DNA from 2 places in the Gallaecimonas pentaromativorans genome. Region 2 is predicted to be linked to the other one. Evidence: riboswitches for the same ligand, from Rfam matches in the RefSeq annotation. Region 2 holds a riboswitch; the other holds the start of a gene.
The links. A riboswitch is a leader RNA that binds a small molecule or an ion and turns the genes downstream of it on or off. The one in region 2 is predicted to bind cyclic di-GMP.
Positions count from the first base shown of each region.

Region 1: it holds a riboswitch for cyclic di-GMP, as region 2 does, so the genes downstream of both, EDC28_RS18280 (Ig-like domain-containing protein) here and EDC28_RS10730 (MotY family protein) in region 2, are expected to answer to the same signal.

Region 1 is NZ_RJUL01000012.1:60,848-75,230, forward strand. It holds gene gspD (type II secretion system secretin GspD) at 1-1,905, shown strand, start outside; gene EDC28_RS18275 (prealbumin-like fold domain-containing protein) at 2,297-7,006, shown strand; gene EDC28_RS18280 (Ig-like domain-containing protein) at 7,049-9,223, opposite strand; cyclic di-GMP riboswitch class I at 9,293-9,367, opposite strand; gene EDC28_RS20060 (hypothetical protein) at 9,604-9,795, opposite strand; gene EDC28_RS18285 (sigma-54 dependent transcriptional regulator) at 9,934-11,298, opposite strand; gene EDC28_RS18290 (ExeA family protein) at 11,467-13,089, shown strand; gene EDC28_RS18295 (general secretion pathway protein GspB) at 13,092-13,808, shown strand; gene mioC (FMN-binding protein MioC) at 13,858-14,295, shown strand.
Region 2 is NZ_RJUL01000005.1:177,614-191,996, reverse strand. It holds gene flgE (flagellar hook protein FlgE) at 1-515, opposite strand, end outside; gene EDC28_RS10795 (flagellar hook assembly protein FlgD) at 512-1,174, opposite strand; gene flgC (flagellar basal body rod protein FlgC) at 1,184-1,621, opposite strand; gene flgB (flagellar basal body rod protein FlgB) at 1,623-2,003, opposite strand; gene flgA (flagellar basal body P-ring formation chaperone FlgA) at 2,200-2,835, shown strand; gene EDC28_RS10775 (flagellar biosynthesis anti-sigma factor FlgM) at 2,895-3,155, shown strand; gene flgN (flagellar protein FlgN) at 3,152-3,580, shown strand; gene EDC28_RS10765 (flagellar FliJ family protein) at 3,540-3,959, opposite strand; gene EDC28_RS10760 (FliI/YscN family ATPase) at 3,959-5,275, opposite strand; gene EDC28_RS10755 (FliH/SctL family protein) at 5,272-5,931, opposite strand; gene EDC28_RS10750 (FliG C-terminal domain-containing protein) at 5,934-6,929, opposite strand; gene fliF (flagellar basal-body MS-ring/collar protein FliF) at 6,916-8,598, opposite strand; gene fliE (flagellar hook-basal body complex protein FliE) at 8,610-8,942, opposite strand; gene EDC28_RS10735 (sigma-54-dependent transcriptional regulator) at 8,952-10,268, opposite strand; gene EDC28_RS10730 (MotY family protein) at 10,268-11,029, opposite strand; cyclic di-GMP riboswitch class I at 11,376-11,463, opposite strand; gene flhA (flagellar biosynthesis protein FlhA) at 11,653-13,719, opposite strand; gene flhB (flagellar biosynthesis protein FlhB) at 13,726-14,383, opposite strand, start outside.

The sequences.
Region 1 (14,383 bases), on a different contig from region 2:
CCGCCCATGGAGCGGGTGGAAATTTACCCCGGCAGCGGCCACTTTGTGGGCCAGGCCGGGAGCGATGCCCCACGCAGCAGCGCCGGTGATGTCACCCTGAACTTTCAGGACACCGCCATCGGCGAGGTGGTAAAAACCATCCTTGGCGACATCCTGCGGGAAAACTACAGCATCGACGATGGGGTGCAGGGCAAGGTCAGCCTGCAAACCAGCAAACCCATCACCCGCGACGCCCTTATTCCCACCCTCGATACCCTGCTGCAAATCAATGGCGCCGCCCTGGTGCGCAACAACGGCCTGTATCAGGTGGTGCCCACCGGCGAGGTGTCGCTGGGCGGCCTCAACCCCAGGCTCAAACTCAGCGCCGACAGGGGCTACCAGATGCTGGTGTGGCCCCTTAAGTACATTGGCGCCAAGGAGATGATGAAACTGCTTGAGCCCATCAAACCCAAGCAAGGCCTGCTGGAAGCCGATGAGCGGCGCAACCTGCTGACCATCGCCGGCACCCAATCCGACCTTTTAAGCCTGCGCGACACCATTCAGCTGTTTGACGTAGACCAGCTGCAAGGTATGTCGGTGGGCATTTTCCGGCTGCAAGCGGTAGAAGCAGGGGTCATTACCCAGGAGCTGGAAGCCATCTTTGGCGACAGCGCCGAGGGCCCGCTGGCGGGCATGGTGCGCTTTTTACCCATAGACCGGCTCAACGCGCTGCTGGTGATCACCCCCCAGGCCAAGTACCTGACTGACGCCCGCACCTGGATAGAGCGACTGGACAAAGCCGACAACCCCCGCGGCCTCAACATGTACGTCTATTACGTGCAGAACTCCAAGGCCGACCGGCTGGCGGACATGCTCAGCAAGCTTTTCGAGGGCAGCAACGCCCGGCCCTCCAGCCAGCCCGCGCCGGATGTACCCCAGCCCAAGGCGCCGCCGGATGCGGTGCCGGTGGTGGCGGTGAGCGGCGGTATGGACACCACCAACCTTAATGTCGGCGAGGTGCAGATCATTGCCGACGAGGAGAACAACGCCCTGCTGATCATGGCCAGCCCCAGCGACTACGACAAAGTACACAAGGCGGTCAAACAGCTCGATGTGCTGCCGCTGCAAGTGCTGGTGGAAGCCACCATAGTGGAGGTTACCCTGCAGGACGAGCTGCGTTACGGCCTGCAGTGGTTTTTTAAAAACCGCTTTGGCAGCAAATCCGGCATCGGCTCACTGGGCACTCGGCCGCTGAGCTCACCCACCGATTACCTGGCCAGCGCCACCTATGAGGTGTTTGACGCCACCGCTACCCGGCTACTGCTCAACACCCTGGCCTCTGACTCCAAGCTCAACGTGGTGTCCTCTCCCTCGTTGATGGTGCTGGACAACCATACCGCTGCCATCCGGGTTGGCGATCAGGTGCCGGTACGCACCTCCCAGACCACCAACACCTCGTCTGACCTTGGCAACATCACCAGCACTATCCAGTTCAAGGACACCGGCGTACTGCTGGAAGTGACCCCGAGGGTCAATGCCGGCGGCATGGTGGTGCTGGACATCACCCAGGAGGTCAACGACGTGGCCACCACCACCACCTCGGATATCGACTCGCCCACCATCACCCAGCGGCGCATCAATACCTCGGTGGCGGTGCAAAGCGGCGAGACCCTGGTGCTGGGAGGCCTGATTCGCGACAACCGCAGCAACGACAGCAGCGGCGTGCCCGGCTTGCGCCAGGTGCCGGTGCTGGGCTGGCTGTTTGGCTCGGCCGGGCGCAGCAATCAGCGCACCGAACTGGTGGTGATGATCACCCCCACCGCCGTCACCGACCGCGAAGAAGCGCGCCAGGTCACCCGCGAATACCGTAACAAGTTAAAAGGGGTTACCTTCCCCGCCGGGGCCTTTGGCCACAAAGGTAACTGAGCAAAAAGGCCGCTGTATCCTTGTTGATACAGCGGCCTTTCATTAAATAACCAGCGTTATCAAGGCGTTGGAAATCCCTCTCCCCCAGCCTGTAATGGCAGCCTAACAACCGCCCCCTCGCCGCCCGGCGGCAAAGTTAATAAACCAAGCAAAATCAATCAGATAAAAACAAGGCATGAGTGTTGCGTTAATAGCGCCGGACATCGCCGGCGTTGGCCGGCAGGACTCGTTCGTTACGGGGATACAAGCAGTAGAGGGACGTCCCTGTCGAATGTACTTACCTCCCTCAAACCGGGATGGGCAGCAGAACCATGGCAGTGGGCACTGCACACCACGGCACCGGGAGACCCAGGTCCACACCAGCATGCTGGCGTGGCCTTAGGAGGTGGACATGCGAAATTCCCTTTCAGGCAAAAGATGGCCAACTTTCTGGAAAAAAACCAGATGGTTGGCCGCCGCGGCGCTCGCCCTTGGGGTGGGGGTCACGGTTTACGCCGTGCACGACAACGGGCTCTTTGAGCTCGACGGCAACACGGTGGTTAACACCCCAGGCCTTGACGATGCCGAGAGCATCTATGCCAAGGTGATGGGGGACCCGACAGCAGCAGGCACCTATTCGGAGGACTTCTCTTTTGACGACTTCTCCCCAGACCCGACCTACTTCGGCCAAGGGGACAAAGATATCCAGAACGTTTCCCAGTGGGAATGTACGCAGCCCAACAACGTTGGGCCCAAATTCAACATCCTTAACGGCTTCTCCGGCGCCTACCAGATGATGGTGGACGGCCAGCCCCACACCCTGCTGGTGGCCGGGGCCGACCGGGAAAGCAACAACGGCAGTGCCAACGTCGGTATCTGGCTGTTCCAGGGCGTAGTGGGTTGCGACCCGCTCTCCGGCCTTGGCTTCCAGGGCCAGAAAACCGATGGCGACATCCTGCTGGTATCCGAGTTTACCGGTGGCGGTAAAATCTCCACCATCATCGCCTACCGCTGGATAGACCCCGACGGGGTGCCCGACACCGGCGACGAAGTGCTGGGGCAACTGATTGACCCGGACAACTCGGTCGCCTTGACCGGCACCTACAACGGTGACGAAATCATCAATGAAGATGACCCCTTCATCTCAGGGACAGACTGCACCGCCACCGCGCCCGACCACCACAGCACCGGTAGCCCGGACTTGTGTGCCTCGGTCAACGCCAGCAACATCACCCCCGCCTGGACCACCGATGTACGTCAGCCGGGCCAGTACTTTGAAGCCGGGGTGGATTTGACGGCGCTGCTGGGGCTTGGCAACCAGGTGTGCTTTAACTCCTTCTTGCTGGAAACCCGCTCATCGTTTGAGACCGGGGCCGATCTTAAAGACTTTGTCGGTGGCCAGCTCAACACCTGCGGCACCATCACTATCGTCAAGGTGGCCGAGTCTTTGGCTGATTACCTCAGTAAAGAGGGCAGTTTCGACTTCGACTTCACCTACCCCGATGCCAGCTCAGACAGCTTCACCCTCAACACCACCGATGCCCAGCCCAGTGCTCAGAAATCCTATCTGTCACTGTTCCCCGGCAGCTATCAGGTGGATGAGAGCAGCTTGTCCGGCAACTTTGTATTCAGCGACGTCAGTTGTACCGGCGCCACCGATTACACCGCCAGCAATTCCGCCAACACCGGCGGCAATTCGGCGCTGGACATCACTCTGGGCCTGGGTGACAACGTCACTTGTACCTACACCAACACCATCGCCCCTGGGCCCGGTGTGGTAACCATCAACAAGGTAGTGCTGGCCGGTGATACCGCCACCAGCTTCGGCTTTACCACCGACCTTGGCATTCCTTTGGCCTTTAACCTGACCGACGGCGGCTCAACCCAATACACCGCCGACGCCAGTGATACACCCTACTCCGTTACCGAGACGGTACCGGCCGGTTGGGAGCTGGACTCCATCTCCTGCTCCATCCTCAACAGCGACCCCCTGGGTAGCTACCAAATCAACGGCAATACCGCCAACATCACCATCCTCGATGGCGACGAGTTCGACTGTACCTTCTACAACAAAGAGAAACCCAAGCTGCGCCTGGTCAAACAGGTGGTTAACGACAACGGCGGCACCGCCACTGCCAGCGATTGGCAGCTGAGCGCCACCGGCAGCGGCGGCTTCAACGGCAACGGCGACACCGGCTTTAACTATGTCGACGCCAACACCAGTTATGCCCTGAGCGAAAACGGCCCCAGCGGCTACAGCGCCTCGGCCTGGGTATGCGACGGTGGCAACCAAAGCGGTGCCAGCATCAGCCTCGACTACGGCGAGGTGGTCACTTGTACCATCACCAACGACGACATCTCACCGACCCTGACCCTGGTTAAAACCGTGATCAACGATAACGGCGGCACCTTGCAGGTCAGCGACTTCCCGCTGTTTATCGACGCTATGCAAGTGACCAGCGGCGCGGTTAACAACGTGGATGCCGGCAGTCACAACGCCTCTGAAACTCAGCAACCGGGCTATACCGCCGGCAACTGGGGTGGCGATTGTGCCAGTGATGGTTCCGTGACCTTGGCCCTGGCCGAGAACAAAGTCTGTACCATCACCAACGACGACCAACCGCCGAGCCTGACGCTCATTAAAGTGGTGGTAAACGACGACGGTGGCACCGCGCTCGCCAGTGACTGGACCTTGTCTGCAACAGGCCCGGTTAACTTCAGCGGCGCTGGCCCCAATGTCAGCAACAGCAACGTGGCGGCAGGCAGTTATGACTTGTCCGAAAACGGTCCGGCAGGTTATGCCGCCTCCGACTGGGTCTGCTTAGGTGGCACTCAGAACGATGGCGACACCGTCACCCTGGCCCTTGGCGAGTCTGCGGTCTGTACCATCACCAACGACGACATCGCACCGACCCTGACCCTGGTTAAAACCGTGATCAACGATAACGGCGGTACCTTGCAGGTCAGCGACTTCCCGCTGTTTATCAGCGGCAACCCGGCCATCAGTGGCCAAAGCAACACCCTGAGCGCCGGTAGCTACACTGCCTCCGAAATCCAACAGTTCGGCTATCAAGCTGGCAGTTGGGGTGGCGATTGCGCCGCCGATGGTTCAGTGACTTTGGCACTTGCTGAAAACAAAACCTGTACCATCACCAACGACGACATTGCTCCCACTCTGACTCTTATCAAGGTGGTAGTGAATGACAACGGCGGTACCCTGCAGGTTGGCGACTTCCCGCTCTTTATTGATGCGACCCAAGTCACCAGTGGCCAAAGCAACACCCTGAATGCCGGCAACTACAGCGCGTCTGAAACCCAGCAATATGGCTATAGCGCCAGTGGCTGGAGCGGCGATTGCGCAGTGGATGGCAGCGTCAGCCTGAGCGTGGGCGAAAACAAAACCTGCACTATTACCAACGACGACATTGCGCCGAACCTGACCCTTATCAAGGTCGTGATCAATGACAACGGCGGTACCTTGCAGGTCAGTGACTTCCCGCTCTTTATCGACGCCATGCAGGTCACCAGTGGCCAAAGCAACAACCTGAGTGCCGGTAGCTACACCGCGTCTGAAACCCAACAGTTCGGCTATCAAGCCAGCAGTTGGAGCGGCGACTGCGCTGCTAACGGTTCGGTCAGCCTGAGTGTTGGCGACAGTAAAACCTGTACCATCACCAACGACGACATTTCACCCACTCTGACCCTTATCAAAGTGGTGGTGAATGACGACGGCGGTACCCTGCAGGTTGGTGACTTCCCGCTCTTTATTGACGCCATGCAGGTCACCAGTGGCCAAAGCAACAACGTCAATGCCGGTAGTTACAACGCCTTTGAAACCCAGCAACCGGGCTATGCCGCCGGCAGCTGGACAGGGGATTGCGCCGGTGACGGCTCGGTCAGCCTGAGCGTGGGTGAAAACAAAACCTGTACTATCACCAACAACGACATCGCGCCGCGCCTGCGGGTCATCAAATACCTTGATCCCACAGACGATGGTGGCCTGTTCAACCTTTACATCGACGGCGGCCTGTACGCCTCTGATGTAGGCCATAACGGCACCAACGGCTTCGTCAATGTCCTGGCCAACGCCCAGCACACCGTCAGCGAACAGGCTGGTAGCAATACCAACCTCGACAGCTATGACGCCACCATCGGCGGCGACTGCGCAGCAGACGGCACCATTACCCTGGGTCTGGACCAAGAAGGCACCTGTACCATTACCAACGTCAAACGCGGTATGGCAGAGGTGATCAAAACCGTAAACGGCTTGCCGCTGATGGCGGGCGAGGCCTATACCTTTGAGATCCGCCTCGGTGACGGTACTGGCGGCGCCATTGCCAGCGCCACCGCCAGTGGCCCGCTGGGTAACGGCGAAGCGGTGAGCTTCAGCTGTAACGGCACCACCGAGAACTGCGTCAATGTGGACGGCATGGCCAAGCTGAAAGTGAACGTGCAGTACGCTTTCTGCGAAACCAACATGCTGCCCGGCTGGGCTAACACCAGCCTCGACGGTGACACCTGGTTCGTACCGGGTGGCGGCAACCCCGACGTGGATAACTCCACCGAATGTATTGCCTTCACCCTGAGCGCCGGTGAAACCCGTAGCTTTAACATCGAAGACACACCGCCTCCCGGTGGCGACGCCAGGACTATCGGTTTCTGGAAAAACCACACCAGCTGCGACGGCCGTGGTAACCAGGATGCCGTTCTGGATGCCAACCTGCCCATCACCCTGTACCCCGGCTTTGTCATCGGTAACCCGATGAACCTGGATGGTGACAGTGGTGACCAGGAAGCCTGCCCGTTTGCGGTAGACCTGTTGGATAAACGCTTGGTTGCCGACCCGGATGTGGTTCGTGACGGTAAGAAAAATGCTGGCGATGCCGCCTATGGCCTGGCTGCCCAGTATGTGGCTTACCTGCTGAACCAAAACGCCGGTGCCGGTACCTGCCCTGCCGCCAGCAGCGCCGCTGCCCAGGCAGCCACTCTGCTGCAAAGCATCAGCTTTGATGGCAGCAAGGTCTACTTCAAAGGAGGTAAAGGGAAAGGTGATGCCGCCCTGGCCAACAGCCTGGCCGGTACTCTGGATGCCTACAACAACAATAACCTCTGCCCGCAGTAACGGCAGACCTCATAAAAACGGCGGGTTAAACCCGCCGTTTTTTTATTTGTTGCGGCCCTTGCCGCCACCACCGGTGGAACCGCCACTGGTGCTGCCGGAACTGCTGGCCACACCTATAGTGACCGTGGCACTGGCCGAGGCGGTGCCGTCGGTGACGGTGTAGCTGAAGCTGTCGCCGTTTTTAAAGTTACGGGCCGGGGTGTAAATCAGGTTGTTGCCGCTCTGGGTGACGCTGCCCTTGCTGCCTTGGGTAAAGCTGCTGATGGACAGGGTGTCGCCGTCGGCGTCGGTATCGTTACTCAGTACCGCAATCACCACGCTGCTGCCGCTGGTGGTGGCGCTGTCGTTGTTGGCAACCGGCGCACTGTTGGTGCTGGAGGCCGGGTTATCCACCACATAGGTGGCGCTGCTGCTGACGCTGTTTTGGTGCTGGCTGGCACTGACTTGCACAGTGTAAAAGCCGTCCACCGCCGTGCTGGCAGAGCTCACCACCAGGGTGGTGCTGGCACTGCTGCCGGGGGCAAGGCTCAGGCTGCTGGCGCCCAGGGTGGCGGACCAGCCGCTTGGCAGGGATTTGGCCAGGCTAACGGTACCGGTGGCACAAGCGGCAGAATCGTTATTGGTGACACTGACGGTATAGGTGGCTGCGCTACCAGCGGCCAGCCAAGGGCTTTGACCGGGGCTCAGCACCACCGATGGGGCCTTGGCGACGCAGCTGTCGGCGCTGCTGCCAGAGGCAATCACCGAGACCTCGGCGGTGTCGCCACCGGCGCTCAGGGTATCGACCTGCACATTGCCGCTCTGGTAGCTGTAACCGGCCACCAGGGCTGGGTCGTAAAAGTCGGTGTTGGTGGTGCCAGAACCCGGGGTCATGTCCAGCAGGTACTGGGCATTGCCGTTGCTGGGGTCCACTTCGTGGAACACCACGCCGTTTTCAAAGTTGGCGGTGGCCAGGCTGCTGTCCAGCCCGGTGGGCTGGCGGTAGCTCAGGTAGTAATAGGTGCCATCGCCCTTGGCGATTTTGATGGCTTTTTCGTAGCCGCTGGTGCCGGCATAACCGCCCAGGGTATAGACGCCGCCGTTGCTGGCATCGGTAACATTGAGCCAGCCCAATGCCTCACGGTTACGGGCGCCGAACAGGGCCAGGCCTTTGCCCATGGGGTCGGTGATGTCGCCGTATTCGGAGCTGGTGCAGCTGCTGCCTTCAACGTTGGCGCCGCATTCCAGGGCGTGGGCGTGGTACAGACCCATGCCGTGGCCCATTTCGTGGGTGATGATCTGCCAGTTGGCCACCTGGCCGTTAATGAGGGACACCGCCGGGTTGCCACCCACGGTAGACAGGCCGGTAAAGCCGCAGCTGCTGGTTTTGGGGGTAATGAACACGTAACGGCTGTAAGCGCTCAAATCCACGCCATTGGCGCTGGCCGCTTCTTTAAAGGCCGGTACCACGGTATTGAAATCGCACTGGCTGGAGCTGACCCCCAAGGTGTACCAGCCGTAAACGTCGCCGCTCAGCCAAGCCTTGTTCTGGGCGTTTTCCATGATCACGTCGTTAACGGTGCCAAACACCAGGCTGTTGATGGCGTCTTTGGTCCAAGGCTGCTGGGGGTCGTCGCTGAAGTTGGCCAGCACCACCAGGGTCTTTTGCTCGCCGGTCACGGTACCAGAAGCGCCGGCAGTGCCGCCGTTACTGGTGGTGGTGCTGCCGTCGGCGGCCATCACCAGGATGTTGCTGTCGTCCACCAGCATTTCGCTGCCCAGCATGGCGCCGCCGAGCTGCACTTCACCTTTGCCACTCAGTTTGCCAAGGCCTTTGCCCTTGAGGGGGATCTGGTCGCCAAAGGGGGTATTGAGCAGGTACTGGTGACTGAAACTGCCGTCTTCGTGGTCGGCCACCAGGGTTTGTACTTCCCCACTCATGGCCACAGGTTGCTCCAGGTAGGCCAGCACCGACGCGTCCAGCCCTTGTTGTTTGCCAGCCGGTATCAGCAGCTCCACCGCCGCTTGCGGGTCGTTGTCGGCCAGGGCCAGCAAGGCTTGCTGGCGGGCCTGGGCTTTGGCTTCCAGGCCGTGGGCCTTGCCATTGGCATGGCTGTTTTTAATGAGTTTGACCAGATCCTGGGTCAAATCCCGTGCGTTATCGGCAGGGGCGGCGCCATAGGCGGTGGCAGACATCAATAGGGCAGCGGATAGCAGGCTAAGGGCTGGACGTTTCAACAGGATCTCCTCATAAACAGCAGAGAAAGATCCTCAAGCCAGCATAGGCCCGAAGCAGGGATTCTCTCTTTCGGCAGCCGGGCAACCCATAAGGGGCCCCTGGCTTTGCGACCTTCGGTTACCCGAAGTGTGCCTTTGTCAGGAGAGGATCTTTCTTAGGTAAAATTGTCGCCTTGGAGGGTCCGGTTCCGCGGGTCAGCAGGGTCTGGCTGAAGGCAATAATTCCCGGCAGTTGGGCCAGGACGGCGTGAACATTAGCACGGGCTTATTGAATAAAAAATAAACAAGGCGGGGTGGGTGAGCCGATCAGATGCCTACTTTTCACGCAGCTGTCAGCTAACTCATTGACCGGCAACCACTTGGCCTGAGGGCTGCGATTTTCAGCGCCTGCGCGATCTGCGCCGTGGATCACGATCTTCATCCCAAAGATGCACCGGTTCTTCTTCCAGCAGGTATTGCAGGGTCCTGAGGCTCCATAACAGCAGCGCCCGATGGGGCAGCCCCGGCTCGTCGACAATTTGTGCCAGCCGTTCCAGACGCAGCTGCTGTTGCTGTGGCGTTTGTGCTGTCATGGACTGCTTCCAGCTGTTGTGGGTCTAGTGGATTTTGCAAAACCCAAGCCACAACGGCTCACCAATATTTATCAATGCCTTAGCGAATTAAAAGCCACCCCAAGGGTGGCTCTTGTTGCACAAACGGAACAGGCGGCGTCAATTAAGCTGATGTTTGTCCATCAGGCGGTACAGGGTCACCCTGGAGACCCCCAACAGCCTGGCAGCCTCCGATACATTGTGCTGGGTAAAGGCCAGTGAGGCGATCAGCGCCTCGCGCTCGGCGCCTTGCCTGGCCGCATCCAGGCTCAGCACCCGGGTGTCCTGTTTGGGGCTTTTGAGCCCCAGATCTTCGGCGCTTATCAGCCGGTTTTCGCTCATCACCAGAGCGCGGCGGATGCGGTTTATCATCTCCCGTACATTGCCAGGCCAGCCATACTGGTTGATGGCCACCAGTGCCTGCTGGCTAAGGCCCCTGGCCTTGCTGTTGTGGTCAAGGCTGAATTTTTGGAAGAAAAACCGTGCCAGCAGCTCTACATCGCCCGGCCGCTCCCGAAGGGGCGGTACCCGAAGGTGCAGCACATTGAGCCGGTAGAACAAGTCTTCACGAAAACGCCCCTCGGCCACCGCTTTGTCCAAGTCCACATGGGTGGCGGCAATCACCCTTACATCCAGGTTAAGGCTCTGTTCCCCTCCCAGGCGCTCGATGCTGCCTTCTTGCAAAAAGCGCAGCAAATTGACCTGTAATTCAAGGGGTAAGTCTCCTACTTCATCCAAAAACACGGTGCCGCCCTGGGCCATTTCAAAGCGCCCCAACTTGCGGCGCAGCGCCCCGGTAAAGGCGCCCTTTTCATGGCCAAAGAGTTCCGACTGGATAAGGGTTTCCGGCAAGGCGCCGCAGTTAACGGCAATAAAAGGCCCCTTGCGGCGGGCCGAGCGCTGGTGGATGGCGCGGGCGATAAGCTCTTTGCCGGTACCACTTTCCCCCAAAATGAGCACCGGCGCATCTACCGCCGCCACCTTACGAATTTGGCTAAAGACCTGCATGATTGGCTGGCTGGCGCCGACCATCTGGCATTCATCCAGGCAAGAAAGCTGCTTCTCGCCCATCTCCCGCAGACGATTGATGCCGTAGGCGTGGCCTAGGGTGGCCTGCAGGAAGCTGACCTTGCCGTCCAGCGGCAGGGTGTAAAAGTCATAGCAGTTTTCGTAGATGAGCCGACAGAAATCCTGGTCTTCAAGCTCTTCGGTGCGGGTGAGGACTATCCAGGCGGGTGCGTTGTTGTCGCAAAGAACGTCTTCAAGCTCATCGCGCTGGCTATCCTTCAACGGGCACACCCTTGCCAGTGCTACCTCGTAGCCGTTTTGGGCCAACATCATCCTGGCTTTGGCGGGGCTGGTGACCCGGTCCAATTGCCAACCTGGCAGGCGGATATCTTCGCTGGATGACGACAGATCCAAAAACAGTGCTTTTCTTTGCCCCTCCTGTCCTTGGCAAGGCCACTCGTATTCAACTTTATTCACGTGGCTACCACTTAGGCCTTGGTCCCAGTGTGCAAAGTTTAGTTGCCTGCAATACACAGCAGCAGCGGCCACAACGAGTGTTAATAGATTGTTCACCTAGTGATCCTGCCATGTAACAGCGGCAATTTCGGACTACTGTTAAAACAGTCACTCTGTGGTTTAGGTGCCATGTACAACCACTACTTCGGGCTGACTGAGTCGCCCTTTTCCATCGCACCGGATCCGCGTTATCTGTACCTGAGTGAGCAGCACAAGGAAGCACTGGCCCACCTCCTTTACGGGATCCGTAACGACAACGGCTTTGTGCTCTTGACCGGCGAAGTGGGCACCGGCAAGACCACGGTCTGCCGTTGCCTGCTTGAACAGCTGGGCGAGCACACCGACTTGGCCTTTATCCTCAATCCCAAATACTCGGTGCTGGAACTGCTGGCAGCCATTTGCGACGAGCTGGCCATTCCCTACACCCCCGGCAGCACTTGGCTTAAAACCTATATCGATGCCCTTAACCGCCACCTGCTGGAAAGCCACGCCAAGGGCCGGCACACCGTGCTTATCATCGATGAAGCCCAGAACCTCTCCAGCGAAGTGCTAGAGCAGCTGCGGCTACTCACCAACCTTGAGACCAACCAGCGCAAGCTTTTGCAAATCATCCTGCTGGGCCAGCCAGAGCTGCTGACAATGCTTGCCAAACCGGAGCTTCGCCAGTTGTCGCAGCGCATCACCGCCCGCTTTCACCTCGGCCCTCTGAGCGCTGCGGAAACGGCGGCCTACGTGCAGCACCGCCTGGCGGTGGCCGGCCAGGAGCAGCCACTGTTTTCAGCCTCGGTACTCAGGCGCCTTTATCAGCTCTCCAAAGGGGTGCCGCGGGTTATCAACCTGTTGTGCGATAGAGCGCTGCTGGGCACCTACAGCCAACGCAAAACCCGGGTCAGCAGCGCCATCCTCAACCAGGCGGCGCGGGAGTTAAAAGGCCAGTCGCAACCGGCAGGGCGCCGCCGCCTTTGGTGGTTGCTCACCGCCCTTGGCGCCGCAGTGCTGCTGGCGGGCTACCGCCTGGCCTGGATACCGGGCGCTTCTCTTAACGCCGTTGAAGCCAAGGCCATGGCGCTGGCGCCTACGCCTATTGCCCAAGGCACCGGCGCCGAACCTAAACCGGCAACGGCGCTGGCATTTGATTGGCAGTGGCCAGAGGGGCTCGCCATTGAGCTAAGCCAGGCGGCGGCCTTTACCCGGCTTTTTAACGCCTGGCACCTCGATTACAAAGCCGCCGAGCAGCCGTCGGTATGCCAGTTCGCAAGAGACAACCAGCTAGGCTGCTTTAGCGAAAACGCCAGTTGGCAGCACCTCACCGCCCACAACAGGCCGGCAGTTATCGGTATCAATGCCGGCAGCCAGCATTATTTCGCGCTGCTGTTAAGAGTCAGTGGCGATCTGGCCGAACTCGACAGAGGCGGCAACCAGGATCTGGTGCCATTGGATGACGTAAAAGCGCACTGGGACGGCAGCTACACCCTGCTGTGGCGGATGCCACCCGGTTATGTCGAGCCGCTAAGGCCCGGCCAGCAGAGCCTCGCCGTTGCCTGGTTAGAGCACCAACTGGCCGAGATCCAAGGCAGAGCCGAGCGGTCTTTGCCCGACAACCACTATGACTTTCCCCTGTTTCGTGACGTTAAAGCTTTCCAATTCAGCCAGGGCCTCGCTGCCGACGGGGTAGTGGGCCCCCAAACCAGCATTCGTTTAACCAGCCTGACCGACGGCAGCGTGCCGTTGCTCTTCCCCCCCGAGGGCTAGCCATGTCCTATATCCTGGAAGTGCTCAAGCAATCGGAGCGCCAGCGCCGCCAAGGCCAGCAGGCCCCGGGCCTCGACACCCCGCAGGCCATGCCGCCACCGCCAAAACCCAAAGGCGCGTCCTTGCTCCCTTATTTGCTGGTATTGGCCGCCCTGCTCGCCGCTTGGCTGTTCTGGCCAAGCGCGCCGGCGCCGGTAAAAATGCCCACCGCGAAGGTCAAATCGGCCGCTCCCGGGCTTGACCCAAAGGCGCTGAGCCCAGTCACCCTTGAGACCGAGCAACCCATTTTGCAAACCCCAGCCGCGCCGGTGGAAAATCGTGCCGATAGCAAGCCGCCTTCCTCTGAGCTGGCGCAGGCAACGCTGCCGCCACCCATTGCCGAGCCAGTAGCTGTGCCGGCTAAAGAGCCGGCCACCAAGACTGATAGCGAAGCCCCTGCTCCCGAAGCCGAACAAACCGCACAAACAGAGGCGGCTGACACCGAACAGGCCCTGCCCAGTTGGCGGCAACTGCCGGTGGATGTGCAGCGGCAGCTGCCGGCACTGGTGGTAACGGTGCACATCTATGCCAAGGAACCCAAAGACAGGCTGGTGAAAATAAACAACCGGGCTTACGGCGAAGGGGCCAAGCTCGGTAATGGCCTGACCCTTACTGCCATTACTCCCGATGGCATCGAGCTTGAATACCGGCAATGGCGTTTTACCATGCCGGCCTATTGAGGCGGGGACCTTGGGTTTATGATAGGGCCAGTCATACGGAGGCCTTATCTTGTCTGATATCCATATCCTGGTGGGCAGTACCCTGGGCGGCAGTGAATATGTTGCCGATGCCCTGTGCGAAACCCTGCAACAGCACCAACATCAAGTACAGATTCATCTCAGCCCCGATCTGGGATCTCTCCCTACCAGCGGTATTTGGCTGCTGTGCAGCTCAACCCACGGCGCCGGGGACTTGCCCGATAACATTCAGCCTTTTGCCGAGCAGCTGGCAGGCAAACCCGATCTGAGCCAGATCCGCTTCGCCGTCTTTGCCATCGGCGACAGCAGTTACGACACCTTCTGTGAGGGGGGAAAACAATTGGAAAAGGCCATGATCGCCTGCCAGGCAACTGAAATCTGGCCAAGGATCGACATCGATGTACTGGCAGAACAGTTGCCAGAAGATCTGGCTAACGCCTACTTAGAAGCTCAGATCAGTAAAATTTGATCCACATCCCAGCCCTTATTTCAGATCAAAGCTGTGCATATCTATGGATCTTACCGGTGGGAAACCGGTGTTTATTCACTGATTAAGA
Region 2 (14,383 bases):
TCGGTAGGGTCGAAAGTGGGGTTGGTAGGCACAGCGGCGTCAGCGCGCATATTGGCCTTGAACGCCACCGAGGTGCTGGCTTTGGCCGGCAGGTTGGAGGCGGAGACTTTCAGATCGGTTACGACACCGGTGGCCAGCGCGCCGTTGGCATCCACGCTGTAGCCTTGCAGTTTGTCGCCGCCGGCACTGACAATGAAGTTGTTGGCGTCCTTGTTAAAGGTACCGGCGCGGGTATAGGCCATTTGGCCCATGGCGTTTTTGGTGACGAAAAAGCCCTGGCCGGAGATGGCCATGTCCAGGTTACGGCCGGTGAACTCCTTGGAGCCATCCTTGCTGAAATCCTGGGATACCTGGGCGATTTCCACGCCGCCTGCTTCACCACCGGCGTAAAGCGCGGCGTATTCGGCACGGGCCGCCTTGAAACCGGCGGTAGACACGTTGGCAATGTTCTGGGAAATAACGTCCAGCGCCTGGTTAGTGGAACGCAGGCCGCTCAGGCCAATGTTGTAACTCATGAGGGTTCTCCAAGAAATTCACTGACACTGAACAGAGACAGGCTGCCCACTCCGGCGACCTGCAGTTGGATATCGCTGCCGTCGGCAGGAATGCTGACCTTCTCAACCTGGCGGTTGAGATAAGGGGTGTAGTTTTGGGTGGTATCGCCGTTGGCAGCCACCACTTCGAGCTTGTAAACACCGGCCGGCAGCTCATCGAGATTGAACGCTACGTCACCGGCAGCCTGGGTACCCAGAGATTGGGTCTGCACCACCTGGCCGTTAATGTCGGTTACCTTGACCGTCACCGACTGGGCACTCTCACTGAGGCGCACCTTGCCTTGCAGGCTCTCGGCTTTATCCAGGCTGATGTTCTCAACCGGTACGCTCACTTCCTTACCCACCAGTTGGGCGCTTTGCAGCACTTGCTGGGTATCGAGCAGGGTATTGCCCTGGCTTTGCAGGGTATTGAGGTTCTGGATACCTTCCACCGTGGACAGCTGCGCCAGCTGTGACAGGTACTGGGTACCGTCCATGGGGTTCAACGGGTCTTGGTTATTGATCTGGGCCACCATCAGCTGCAGGAATTCGTCCTGCAGGCCAGCGGCACTGTTGCTGGCGATGGCGTTACTGGCGCTACCGCTGTTGCTGGCGCTGCCGTCTACCTGGGATACGCTCATTGGGGGTCCTTATGACTGGCCCAGACGCAGCAAGGATTGCTGCATGCTGTTGGTACGGGTGATCACATCAGCGGCGCTTTGGAAGGTACGGGAGGCAGACATCATGTCGGCCATCTCTTCCACCACGTTGACGTTGCTGTAATAAACAAAGCCCTTGCCGTCGGCGATGGGGTTGTTGGGCTCATAGCGGCGGTCAACATTGCGGTCAGACTGCACCAGGTCGGCTACCCGCACCGTGGCGTTGCCGAGCATCGGGCCGGTTTGGCCGCCGCTCACGTCCATGCTTTGATAGAGGGTGGCAAACACCGGCTTTAGGGCGTGGTAGGCCTTCTGCTCGGAGCCGGCCACGCTGTCGGCGTTGGCCAGGTTGGAGGCCACGGTGTTCAGGCGAACCGTCTGGGCGCGCATGGCGCTACCGGCTATCTCGTAGATGCTGTTAAAGGCCACGTTACTGTCCCTCTATCGCTTTGCGGATACCGCCAAGGGTAAGATTCAAAAAGGTCAGGCTGGTCTGAAAGTCCATGGCGTTGGAGGCAAACTGGGTTTGCTCCACCCCAAGTTCAGAGGTATTGCCGTCTTCGGAAGGCTGCATGGGCACCCGGTAGCGCAGGTCGCTGGAGAAATCCGCGTCCGGCAGACGGTCTTGGCTGCTCATGTTGGCTACACCGCTGGCCACGTCCTTGAGGGCGGTTTTGAAGTCGTAGTCCCGGGCCAGATAGCCGGGGGTGTCGACGTTGGCCAGGTTACCGGCGATAACCCGGGACCTTTCCACCTGCATGGCCAGGGCGTATTGATGTACCCCCAAGGCTTTGTCCACACTAATGCCCATAATTGGCAACTCTTCCTCAATGTCGATACGATCTGACAAACAAGGCTTGTGCCAACTTTAAAGACAAGCAAAAACAATGAATTACAAACAACACACTGTCAAAAGGAAGGCCAGGCGGAAGCAAAAACTTCCGCCATGGAAGGCCACCCTTCCTCTTTTTCTGCTCACCCTGCCGGTTTTGAGCTGGGCAGGGGATTTGAGCCAAGCGCTTCGCAGCGACGCCCGGGCCCGCTTGGCCAGTTATGCCCGCCAAGCCGCCTGGCCGCGCGATTACAAGGTCAGAACCAGCGCCTGGCTGCCAGCCAGCGCCAAGGAGCTGCCCCCTTGCGAAACGGGCTTTGCCTTTGCGCCCAGCAATGCCAACGACAAGCCCTGGGGCCGCATTCCCTACGATGTCAGTTGCCAGTCACCCCAGTGGCAATTGCGGGCCAGGGTGGAGGTCACCGTCACCTTGTCGGTATGGACAGCGCGGCGCAGCGTACGCCGCGGCGACAACCTCAGCCAGGGGGATCTGGTGCGCCGGCCTGTGGTGCTGGATGATATCTACGGCGGTTTTATCACCGACGCCAACCAGCTACTGGGCTATGAGGCCCGGCGTAACCTGCGCTCAGGCCAGGTGTTGGCGGCCAACATGGTGGCGCCGCCCATGCTGGTGCGTAAGGGCGAGGATGTGGTGATCCGGGTGCGGGTCAAGGGGGTGACGGCCAGCATGAAGGGCCAGGCCCTTAGCGACGGCGGCAAAGGCGACAGCATTCGGGTGCGTAACTTGTCGTCAGGCAAGGAGCTAAGCGCCTGGGTGGTAGAAAAAGGCGTGGTGGAAACGCGTTTTTAAAGTTTTTTTCCGCCCCGGTCGTTTACCCTTGTTACGGTAACTCACGCCATGGTGCGCTTATGAAAATCGACTCCAGTACCAACGTCTACAACCTGGCGCCCCGCGCTAAAAGCGAGGCCCCTGTGGCCAACACCAAGGCGGCGCCGGCCAAGAGCCAGGCCCCCGAGATAAACAACCAGGATCTGGCCGCCGTGATGCAGGGCAGCTCCGATGTGGACGTCAATAAAGTCAACGCCGTGCGCCAGGCCCTGGAAGCCGGCCAAATTCGCTTTGACGCCGACGGCCTGGCCGAATCTATCCTGGCAACCCATCAGCCATGAGCGCCAAAGAAGCTGTCCTGACCCTGCTGCAAGCCATCAAGGCTGACACCTTGGAATGTCAGGCACTTCAAGCTCTGCTGGTGCGCCAGGAAAAACTGTTGAGCCAGGCCGATGCGAAAGCGCTGGCCGCAATCAACACCGAGGTGATGGCAAGCCTTGCCCGCCTTGGCGAACATGCCCGTGAGCGCAGCGCCTTGCTACAAGGCTTGGGGGTCGACCCCAACGAGCAGGGCATGGCCAAGTTGATTGCCAAGCTGCCAACGCACATGGCTGACAAAGCCGCGCCCCTTTGGCAGCAACTTGGCAGCCAACTGGCCCACTGCAAGACCCTTAACGAGCGTAACGGCCAAATTCTGGCCAGCCAGCGTGAGCTATTGGGCGAGCTTAGCGGCCAGGGCCTCGTTGACTACGGCCACGGGCGCTGATCCACTCATCCAGTTGCTGCTGCTCGCGCCGCTCGTTCTGCCTTAGCACTTCCTTGTCCTTTTTCTGCTGTACCCCTTCCAGCCCCTTTACCTTGCCGAACTGGCGCAGCAGCATTTGCTGCTGGTAGTTCAAATCCAGTTGGGCCAGCTCCATCTCCTGGCGTTGGCTGGCCAGCAGTTCCCCCAACTGGCCACGAAGGGCCAGGCGGTTTTGGTGAAAAAGGGCGCTGTGGCTTTGTACCTGGCCCAGGCTCTGGTCGAACTCGCAAAGGATCTCAAAGCGCTGGCGATGCTGCTCGAGCTGCTGGCGGCTGTGGTTTTTCTGCTGGCCCAATTCGTCCAGAAGCGCCTGCTGGCGCTCTAAAAAGCGTTCAAACATCAGTTAAACACCTCTTTAAGGGCCGCCACGGCGCCGGCAAAATCGGCCGCTTGATGGGTATCTTGTTGCAAGAACGCAGCTATGGCCGGGTAGCGGCGCACCGACTCGTCCAGCTCCGGGTCCTGGCCCGGCTGATAGCCGCCAAGGGGCAACAGCTCCCGCACCTGCTGGTACCGAGAGAGCAGCCTTTTCAGGCGCAGCGCCCATTGGCGGTGCTCGCCATCGGTAACCTGCTGCATTACCCGGGAGATGGAGGCGTTGATGTCGATAGCCGGGTAGTGGCCGGCTTCGGCCAGGCTTCGGCTCAGCACGATATGGCCATCGAGGATGGCCCGGGCGGCGTCGCTGACCGGATCTTGCTGGTCGTCCCCTTCCGAGAGCACCGTATAAAAGGCTGACAAGGAGCCGTTGCCGCTGCCGTTACCGGCCCGCTCGGCCAGCCGAGTCAGCGCCGCAAACACCGACGGCGGATAACCACGGGTTGCCGGCGGCTCACCAATGGCAAGGGCCAGCTCACGCTGGGCCTGGGCGTAGCGGGTGAACGAGTCCATCAGCAGCAGCACGTCCTGGCCCTGGTCGCGATAATACTCGGCCAGGCGATGGCACACTTCTGCCGCGCGCAGGCGAAGGAGCGGCGATTGGTCGGCCGGCGCAGCAATGACTACCGCCCGGCTAAGGCCTTCGGGGCCCAGCGCGTCTTCAATGAATTCGCGTACTTCCCTGCCCCGCTCGCCGATAAGGCCAACGATCACCACCTGGGCCTGGGTGTAGCGGGTCATCATCCCCATCAGCACGCTTTTACCGACCCCGGGGCCGGCAAAAATGCCAAGGCGCTGGCCTTTACCAGGGGTCAACAAGGCGTTAAGGGCGCGCACCCCCACATCCAATGGCGCTTTGATGGGGGCACGAACGAGGGGGTTAAGGGGCTGGCTGTGAAGGCTAATAAGCTCGCCGGCCGGCGGCGGGCCGCCGTCTAAGGGCTGCATCATGCCGTCCAGCACTCGGCCCAGCAGCGCCGGGCCTACCGGCAGGCGCCACTCGTCTTCCAAAGGGCGCACGCTGGCACCGGAATAGAGCCCGGAGACGGTACGATAGGGCATTAAAAAGGCGGTTTCTCTGTCAAACCCCACCACTTCGGCCAGCACCGGGCCAGAGCCTTTGGTGTCTACCAGGCAGCGCTGGCCTATCACCAGCCGGCAGCCCACCACCTCTAAGGTGAGGCCGGTCACCCGAACCAGGCGGCCGGCCACATCCCCAAGCTCTACCTCACCGAGCTTGCCGGCGGCCCGGCTGAGACGCTCGGAAAGGGCTGTCACTGCTCGCTCTCCAACTCGCCGCGCACCTGCTCCATGCAATTTTGCAGGCGATCTTCGCTGTGAATAACCAGCTGTTGCTGGTCGCTCTCCAGGCGGCAATCGCCGATGGCCAGGGCGCTGTCGGCCAGCAACGGATAGTCGCCGCAGCGGTTGACCCCAACCTTGGCCAGGCGCTGGTGGTCATCACTGCTCAAGTACACCTTGATAGGCCCTTTGGTGCTATCAAGGCGCCCCACCGCTTCTTCCACCAGGGTCAGGATTTGCCGGGGGTTGAGGCTGAGCTCGGCGTGAATAACCCGTCTTGCCACCTGCTCCACCAGGGCGCAGAGGCTGTCGGTGTTATCGGCCAGCTGCTGCTGACGCGCTGCTTCCAGTTGCTGCTGCACCGCCATCAGCGGCGACAAGGCCGCTTCAAAGGTGGCGCGGCCGCTGGCTTCGCCTTTGGCGTTGCCGTCTTTAAAACCTTCGCTAAAGCCCTGCTCCTGGCCCTGGCGGCGGCCATCGTCCAGGCCTTGGTGCAGGCCCTTTTCCTGGCCTTGCACAAAGCCGTCGTCATAGCCCTGCTGGAAGGGGTCGGTCTGGCCGCTTTCCTTGGCGTTAAGGGACGACAGGGAAATAAAGCGATGGCGCCGGTAGTTTCCTCTGAGCTTTTCCATGGTCAGGCTACCGTTTTTTCTTCAAACAGCTGGTAGTTAAGCTGCTGCTGTTCGTGCAGGGTGCGCACCAGCTGCATGATCTCGCTGCGCGCCTGGTTGGCACGGCTGAGCGGCACCTGGCCCATGGCCAGTTGGGCATCTTCGAGACCTTGGGCCATCCGTTTGGGCAGCGCCGCCAACAGGGCGTCGCGCACTTCCGGCTCGGCGCCTTTGAGGGCCAATGCCAAAGTTTCGGTGGGGATCTCTTGCACCAGCGCCTGCAATACTTCGTCGGACTGGCGAGCCAAGGTCATGAAGTCGTACATGTTGTCAGCCACCATACCGGCGGTGTCGGTGTCATGAAGCTTGAGCATGTCCATCAAGGCAGCGCGGTCGCCCTGGTAGCGGTTGAGGATGTCAGCCGCTTGGCGGATACCGTCCACCTTGGCGGTGGACTGCTCGGAGACAAAGGCCAGGCAGCGGCCCAGGGTAACCCGCAGCTCGTCCAGCACCTGGTCGGACACTTCCTTGAGGTTGGCGACCCGGAACAGGATGTCGTCGTGCATGTTTTCCGGCAATGCGGCCAGCACCGCCGAAGCGTTTTCCGGCGGCAAGAAGGCCAGTAGCACCGCTTGCAGCTGCGGGTGCTCGTTGCGGAAGAACCGGGCCAGGGTGTCGGCCGGCACCCACTGCAGGGCCATCATTTCCTGGCGCAGAGCGTCGCCATAGATGCTATCGACCATGCCTCTGGCCAGGCGTTTACCCAGGGCCAGGTCCAGGGTGCGCTCAAGGTAGTGACGCGAGGCACTGCTGATACCGCTGTGCTCACGGTAGTGGTCGAAAAAGTGCTGCATCACATCCTTGGCTTCCTGGGTGGACACCCCACGCAGCTTGGCCATGCGCATGGACACGGCGGTCACTTCGTCGCGGCTCATCCGGGCCATCACCTTGGCGGCGTTGGCTTCACCCATGGACAGCAGCAGGATGGCTGCCTTATCGAGATCGTTACGCTGGCTCATGATGCTGCTCATTGTTGCTCACCCATTGTTTGACCACTTCGGCTACCCGCACGGTTTCCTTGTCTACCAAAAGCTGCAGGTGTTTAAGCTGGACATCCCACTCGGAGCCGGGCGGCGGCAAGGTTGCCAGCATCGCGTTTTCGTCATCCTCTTCAAGCTCGCCTTGGCGGCTCTCGGCCTGGGCTGCTTGCTCGGCAAGGGCCAGGGCTTCGGCGGTGGCAGCAGATTTATCGACGCTCGCCTGGGGCCTGACCAAATGGCGCACCAAAGGTCGCACCCCAAACAGCACCAGCAGCAGCACCATCAAGCCGCCCACTGCGTAGCGGATGTAATCCTGCCACATGGGGTCTTGCCACCATTTAAGCTCGGGCATCTGGATGGGCGCCGGCGCCGGGGCAAAGCTGAAGCTGTTGAGGCTGAACTGGTCGCCACGTTTATCATCAAAACCGACGGCGGTTTTCACCATCTGGGTGAGCTTGTCGAGGTCGCTTTGGGTCCAGCCGCCTTCGGGGGCCTTGGCGCTGTTGAGCAGCACCGACACCGACAGGTGGCTCAGGCGGCCTTCGGCATATTTGGTGTGGGTCACGGCGCGGCCGGTCTCGAAGGTACGGCTGGTTTCTTCGCGCTGGCTCACCGCTTTTTGCGGATCGTTTTGGTTATTCTGGCCATTGGCCTGGTTGGCCGGCACCGGCGGCCTGTTGCTGAGGGCACCGGGAATACCCAAGGCAACCGAGTCGGTGGAGTTATCCTTTTTGGAGGTTTCGCGGGTCACCACCGGGTTGGCGTTCAAGTCTTCACGGGTTTCGTTGACCGAGGAGAAATCCACGTCGGCAGCCACTTCAACCCGGAAGTTGTCGCTGCCCAAGAGCGGTTGCAGCATGCTGCTGGCGCGCTGGGTCATGCGGTCTTCCAGTTTGCTGGTGTAATCCATCTGCTTGCCGGAAAGACGGGCCGGGTCGTTCATGTCACCGATACCGGCCGACAGCAGCTCGCCTTTTTGGTCTACCACCGACACCGCGCCGGTGCTCATGCCCGGCACCGAACCGGACACCAGGTTGATAATGGCTTCCACCTGGCTGGGGGTTAAGGGAGACGCCAGGTCCACCATCACCGCCGCGCTGGGCTTTTGCTCTTCACGGCCCACAAAGAGAGTACGCTTGGGCACCGCCAGGTGCACCCGGGCGCTACGCACTTGGTCGAGGGCAATAATAGTGCGGGCCAGCTCGCCTTCCAGGGCGTGCAGGTAACGGGCCGACTCCATGAACTGGCTGGTGCCGAGGGTGGACATGTTGTTCAGCTCGTCAAAACCGGCTGGCAGTGACGCCTTGACCCCTTTGGCGGCCAGGCGCATGCGCGCATCAGCCAGGCGGTCTTCCGGCACCAGCACGTTACCGCTGCTGCCGTCGAGGCGAAAATCGATGTTTTCCTTCTCGAGGGTGTCGATGATGGTGGCCTTGTCGTACAGCTCCTGTTTGCCGTAGAGCGGCACGTAGTGGCGGGTGCTGGTCCACAGCATTACCACGATGGCGGCGGCAACAATGGCAGCCAGCAGGGCAATCACCAGTACCGAGCGCGAGTCGCCGGACAGCCGGCGCCAGCGCCCGGCAATGGATTTAAACCCCGAGTTCAGGGTAAAGCCGCCAGGGGCGGCATTAATGAGTTCAGCCATGTCCCTCTTCCTTACAGCGGCATGCGCATGACGTCGTCAAAAGCCGACGCCAGCTTGTTGCGAACCTGCACCAGGGCCGAGAAGCTCAGGCCCGCCTTTTGGCTGGCCACCATGGCGCCAACCAAATCGTCGCTTTGCCCGGTTTCCACGGCGGTGATTAAGCTACCGGCGGTCTTCTGGTCAAAGTCCACCTTATTGACGGCGGCTTTCATGGCATCAACAAAGCTGCCTTGGGAGTCCGAGCCGATGTTCAGGCTGTTGGGGGCAATGCCGTCGGCTTCTGCGCTCATTTTACTGAGCTGTTGCAGCAGACTGGCCTGGGTACTGATGGTATCGATCTTCATGTTGTGTCCTTAGCCAGTGACGACAAGTTGGTTGATGTCGATGCCCTGCTCACGCATGGCAGCAAGCTTGTAACGAAGGGCCCGGGTGGTTACTCCTAAGGCGTTGGCGGTGCGTTGGCGGTGGCCGTTGAAGCGGCGCAGGGTATCCAGCACATGCTGGAACTCGGCGCATTTCTTGGAGGCCTGCAAGGAGGTAACCGGAATATCAAACACCGATTCCTGGGCCCGTGGCAGCATCAAGTCCTCAGGTTGGAGCATCAGGCCCCGGGCCAAAATAAGGGCGCGCTGGATGACGTTCTCCAGCTCCCGCACGTTGCCGGGCCAAGGGTGCGAAACCAGGCTGCGGGCCGCTTCAGGGTGCAGTTCAAAGGCGGTGCCTTCGCCGTACTTTTGCAAGAAGTACCGGGCCAGGGGCAGGATGTCGTCAGGCCGTTCCCGAAGCGCCGGCCAGCAAAGGGGCAGCACATCGAGGCGGTAGAAAAGGTCTTCACGAAAACGGCCCTTGGCCACTTCTTCGCGCAGATCTTTGTTGGAGGCGGCGATGATGCGAACGTTGAGCTTAACCTTCTGGTTGGAGCCGAGCTTTTCCAGCTCGCGCTCTTGCAATACCCGCAGCAGCTTGGCTTGCAAGTCCAGCGGCATCTCGGAAATTTCATCCAGCATCAAGGTGCCGCCGTTGGCCAGTTCGAATTTACCGGTTTGCGACTGTACCGCGCCGGTAAAAGCGCCCTTGGCATGGCCAAAAAGGGTGGACTCGAGCATGGTGTCGGGAATGGCTGCGCAGTTCACCGCCACATAGGGCTGGGCAGCGCGGGGCGATTGCTCGTGAATGTAACGAGCCAGGCATTCCTTGCCGGTGCCGGACTCGCCGCTGATAAGGATAGAGGCGCTGGTCTGGGCCGCTTTTTTGGCCAGCAGCAGCACCTGACGCCCGGCCTGGGAAGCTACCACCATGTTGGGGATGGGCTCGTGCAAATCCACCACATGGTCAATCATGCCCAGCAGCTGCTGGCGGGTGAAAGGCTTTAGCAGATAATCGATTGCGCCCTGGCGCATGGCATCGCTGGCCTTGGCGCTTTGGTTGCCCCTCACCAGCGCCACTACCGGGCTCTTGGGGTGGGAGCGGCGGATACGAGCCACAAACTCACTGATGGGCGTATCCAGATCCGCATCCACCAACACCAGCGCCGGGTTGCCCTGATGCAGGCAAACCAGCGCCGTGGCGCAATCCTCGGCCACCAGCAGCCGATAGCCGGCTTGTTTTATTTCTTGGTATACCGGATCTTCAGACCCTCGCGGATCTACAAGCAATATGGTCTTTTCCATCATCGTTTCCCTAACCGGTTCCTGATCACCCGGATGGTCACCCGCCGATTTTGCTCACGGGCCTGGGCAGTCTGATTGTTGGTGGATGGATAACGATCGCCATGGGCGCGGGTCTGGATAAGCTTTGCGGACATCCCGGCTTCAAGGAGGGCCGCTTTAACATCCGCGGCTCTTTCTCTGGCCAGTTGCAGGTTGGCAAGGTGGTCACCGGTATCATCGGTAAAAGCGTCCACCAACACTTTGTCTACGCCCTTATCAAGGGCCACGTAACGGCTCAGGCTACGAAGCTGCTGACGCTGCTCCAAAGTCAAAGCCCGTGCGCCAGAAGCATAAAACAGGGACATGTCCCTGGCCTGGCGGTAAGACATAGGGGCCAGCACGTCCAGGCAATGGCGAAAGGCGGTGGCCGCCTGCTGCCATTTAACACTGGGTAGCTCCACGATTTCTGCAGGAAAGGACACCTTGCCCCACAGTCCCTTGTCCATGGCTTCCAGCAGTGCTTTGCTTTCCGCTTCACCGAAGTTCAGCGGCAGCTTGCCTGTGGAGTCATAACGGGGACTTTGCAGCGGCGTAAGCCAAGGCGGGTTATGCCATGACAACGCGATGTCCTTGGTTGATGACAAATGAATACTGGGCTCCACCACCAGGGTAAGCGGTTCACCGGCATAACGGACAAAACGCACTTCACCAAAATTGGTGATGGGCAGTGCCAGGGTGCAAGCAAAATGATCCCCGGAAAATTGCCACGCAACGTTGTCCATTTGTGGCCTGAAGGTTTCAACCGCAGCAGCGGACGAAAAAGCCAAGCCACCCAGCATTAGCATTGCCAGAAATGATCTGTGCATTTCTTTCCTCAACCAGCAAAAAACAAGTGAAGCAGTGCCTAAAGCCCACTACCTGCAGCTTGATCACCCACCTGGGGGGGTCGAGGAAAGCTTGGTTCCAGTTGCAGCGTACATATCGATCGTGCCTACTCAAAGTTTTAAAATGAGTAGCTGGATAAGGAAATAGCGCTTGAAAATCAAATTCTTGCACTATTACGAGAAAGGATTGCCCGTTAGAACAGAGCGGCAACGTCATGTCTGCCACTGTCGACAACACCTTAGCTCTGGCAACCCCGCTATCTTAGAAGTGAACTTCCTTAGACCGGAGGCTTTGCGTCCCAGGCTTTCGCCATGGTTTGCCCTTATCGGCAGCCAAGTCGAGACATCAATTTTCCAAAACTTGAACGGAACATTAACGTCACGGGGTAAGCATATATTTACATCCTGGCTGCGTAAAGTGCCTACCTTCAAAATTATGAAAAATTTAATGTTTCTTCTTGCAACAAAATTGACTCATAAAATCAAATGGTTAAATCGGAAACTCCCACGCCAGCCGGGGCTTACCCAAGTGTTCCGACCACATCAATATGCATCTTTTCTGGCACTTCGTTGTAAGAAAGCACCTTGAGCCCACGGGCAAAAGTGCGGGCGTAACGGGCCAGCAAGGGCCTTAATTGCGGCGTCACCAGCAGTACCGGTGAATGGCCCTGGCGCTGCATTTCATCCTTGAGCTGCGGCATCACCTGCTGCAGCTTGCCAAGCAGACTCGGCTCGATGGGGAAGCTGTCCAGCGCTACCTTGCCACCGGCTTGGGCTTGGTTCAGGGCCTTGAGCAGGGTCTGTTCCAGCTTGTCGTCAAGGGTCATGGTCACCAGTTGCTCTTTGTCGCCCACGGCGGCCTTGATCAGGCTGCGGCGCAGTGCATAACGCACATCGGCGGCCAGCAAGATGGGATCTTTGGTGAGCTCGCAGCTGTCTACCAACGTGGTGGCGATGGTGCGAATGTCCATCAGGCTGACCTGGTCGGCCAGCAACTGGCGATACACCCGCAGCTGCTGGATAGGGGTTAACTGGGCATTGAGGCTGTCAAAAAGCTTCTCGGAGTGGGATTTGAGCCTGTCGCCAAGGGCAATGACATCGTCATGGCTGAAGATTTCTTCTAAGTGCTCGCGCATCACCTTGCCAAGGTGGGTAGCAATCACGGTGGCACTATCCACCACCGAGTAGCCGAGGTTCAACGCCTTGGCTTTTTGGTCCACCGCGATCAGCACTGCATCCATCTGGTAGGCCGGTTCTATGGTCAGTTCACCATCGAGTTTGCCGTAAACGTCGCCGTTCTGGATGGCCATCAGCCGCTCCGGGTCCACCTCGCCTTGGCTAACCATCACCCCGCCGAGCTTGATGCGATACTCGCTGGCCCCCAGTTGCAGGTTGTCGCGGATACGCACTTCCGGCACCAAAAAGCCCATTTGCTCGGAGAGAATTTTGCGCACGCCTCGGACCCTGGCCAAGAGCTCGGCGCCCTGGCTTTTGTCCACCAAGGTGACCAGGCGATACCCCAGGTCGATAGAGAGGGTATCGACATAGGGCAAGTCGCCCCAGGCCAGAGGCTGCTCACGGGTGAGCTTGTCGGACAGCTCTTCAAGGTCTTGGGCCGGCGTTTGCTCGGGTTTGACCAAACCCTGGCGCCAGCCGGCAAAGGCCAGCACCGCGCCAAAGCCGAGGAAAACTGCGGTGGGCATACCGGGAATGATACCCAGCATCACCATTACCGCCGCCGCGGTCCAAATCACCCGTGGCGAGGCCAGCAGTTGCTGGTGCACCTGGTCGGACATTTCCGACTCGTCGTTGACCCGGGTCACGATGATGGCGGCGGCGGTTGCCAGCAGCAGTGAGGGGATCTGGGCCACCAGGCCGTCACCTATGGTCAGCAAGGCATAAAGCTTGAAGGCATCGCTGCCTGACAAATGATGCTGGAACACCCCGATGGCCAAGCCGCCAAGAAGGTTAATCACCAGGATCATCAAGCCGGCGATGGCATCGCCGCGCACAAACTTGGAGGCCCCGTCCATAGCGCCGTAGAAGTCAGCCTCGCTGGCCACGTCCTGGCGGCGCTGCTTGGCCTGGCCTTGGTCGATAACCCCGGCGTTGAGGTCAGCATCGATGGCCATCTGCTTGCCAGGCAAGGCGTCCAGAGTAAAGCGGGCCGCCACTTCGGAGATCCGCTCGCCGCCCTTGGTGATCACCACGAAGTTGATGATCATCAAGATGACGAACACTACCATCCCCACCACATAGTTGCCGCCGATGACCACTTCCCCGAAGGACTGGATCACCTTACCGGCCGCGTCCGAGCCGTTATGGCCGTTTAGCAGCACCACCCGGGTGGAGGCCACGTTCAGGGTCAGGCGCATCAGGGTAGCAATCAGCAGAATGCTCGGGAACACCGAGAAGTCCAATGGCCGCTTGGCCGATACCGCCACCAGCAGCACCAGCACCGCCAGCACAATGTTGAAGGTAAAAAGGGTGTCGATAAGCCAAGGTGGCAGCGGCAAAATCATCATCGCCAGTACGGACAGCAGTACCAGCGGAATAGCGGCGTAAGAACTGATAAAGGGCAACTTCACCTTGGTTTACCTATCTCGTCTTAATGAAGCGGGAATTTTAAATTGCGGCAACGGCGCCGGCTTGCGCCCGCCATTGGCCTTAAAGGCATTGAGCTGAATAACGTACATCAGCACGTGGGCCACGGCGTTATAAAGCCCTGCCGGCACTTCTTGGTCTATCCGCGTTGAATGATAGAGCGCCCGGGTCAGCTCCGGCAGCTCAAGAATGGTTTTATCGTGCTGGCCGGCGACTTCGCGGATGCGAAGGGCCAGCTGATCGGAGCCTTTGGCTACCAGGTAAGGCGCCTCGGCGGCATCCGGGTCATATTTGATGGCCACCGCGTAATGGGTGGGGTTAGTGAGGATAACGTCGGCCTTGGGCACACGCTGGTCGATACGCTGGCGCGAGATCTGCATCTGCAATTGGCGGATGCGGTTTTTCACTTCCGGGCTGCCTTCGTTCTGCTTGTGCTCGTCTTTGATTTCCTGCTTGCTCATGCGCAGTTTTTTGAGCATCGACCAACGCTGGAAGGGCACGTCCAAAATAGCGACAAACAGCAGCACCAACCCCAGCCAGATAAAAACCAGCGCCAGCAGGCGAAGGCCGCTTTCCAAACCCATGCCTAGCGGCTGGCGATTAAGCCCCATCAGCACCAGCCAGTTGTCCCACAGCATCCAGGCCAGC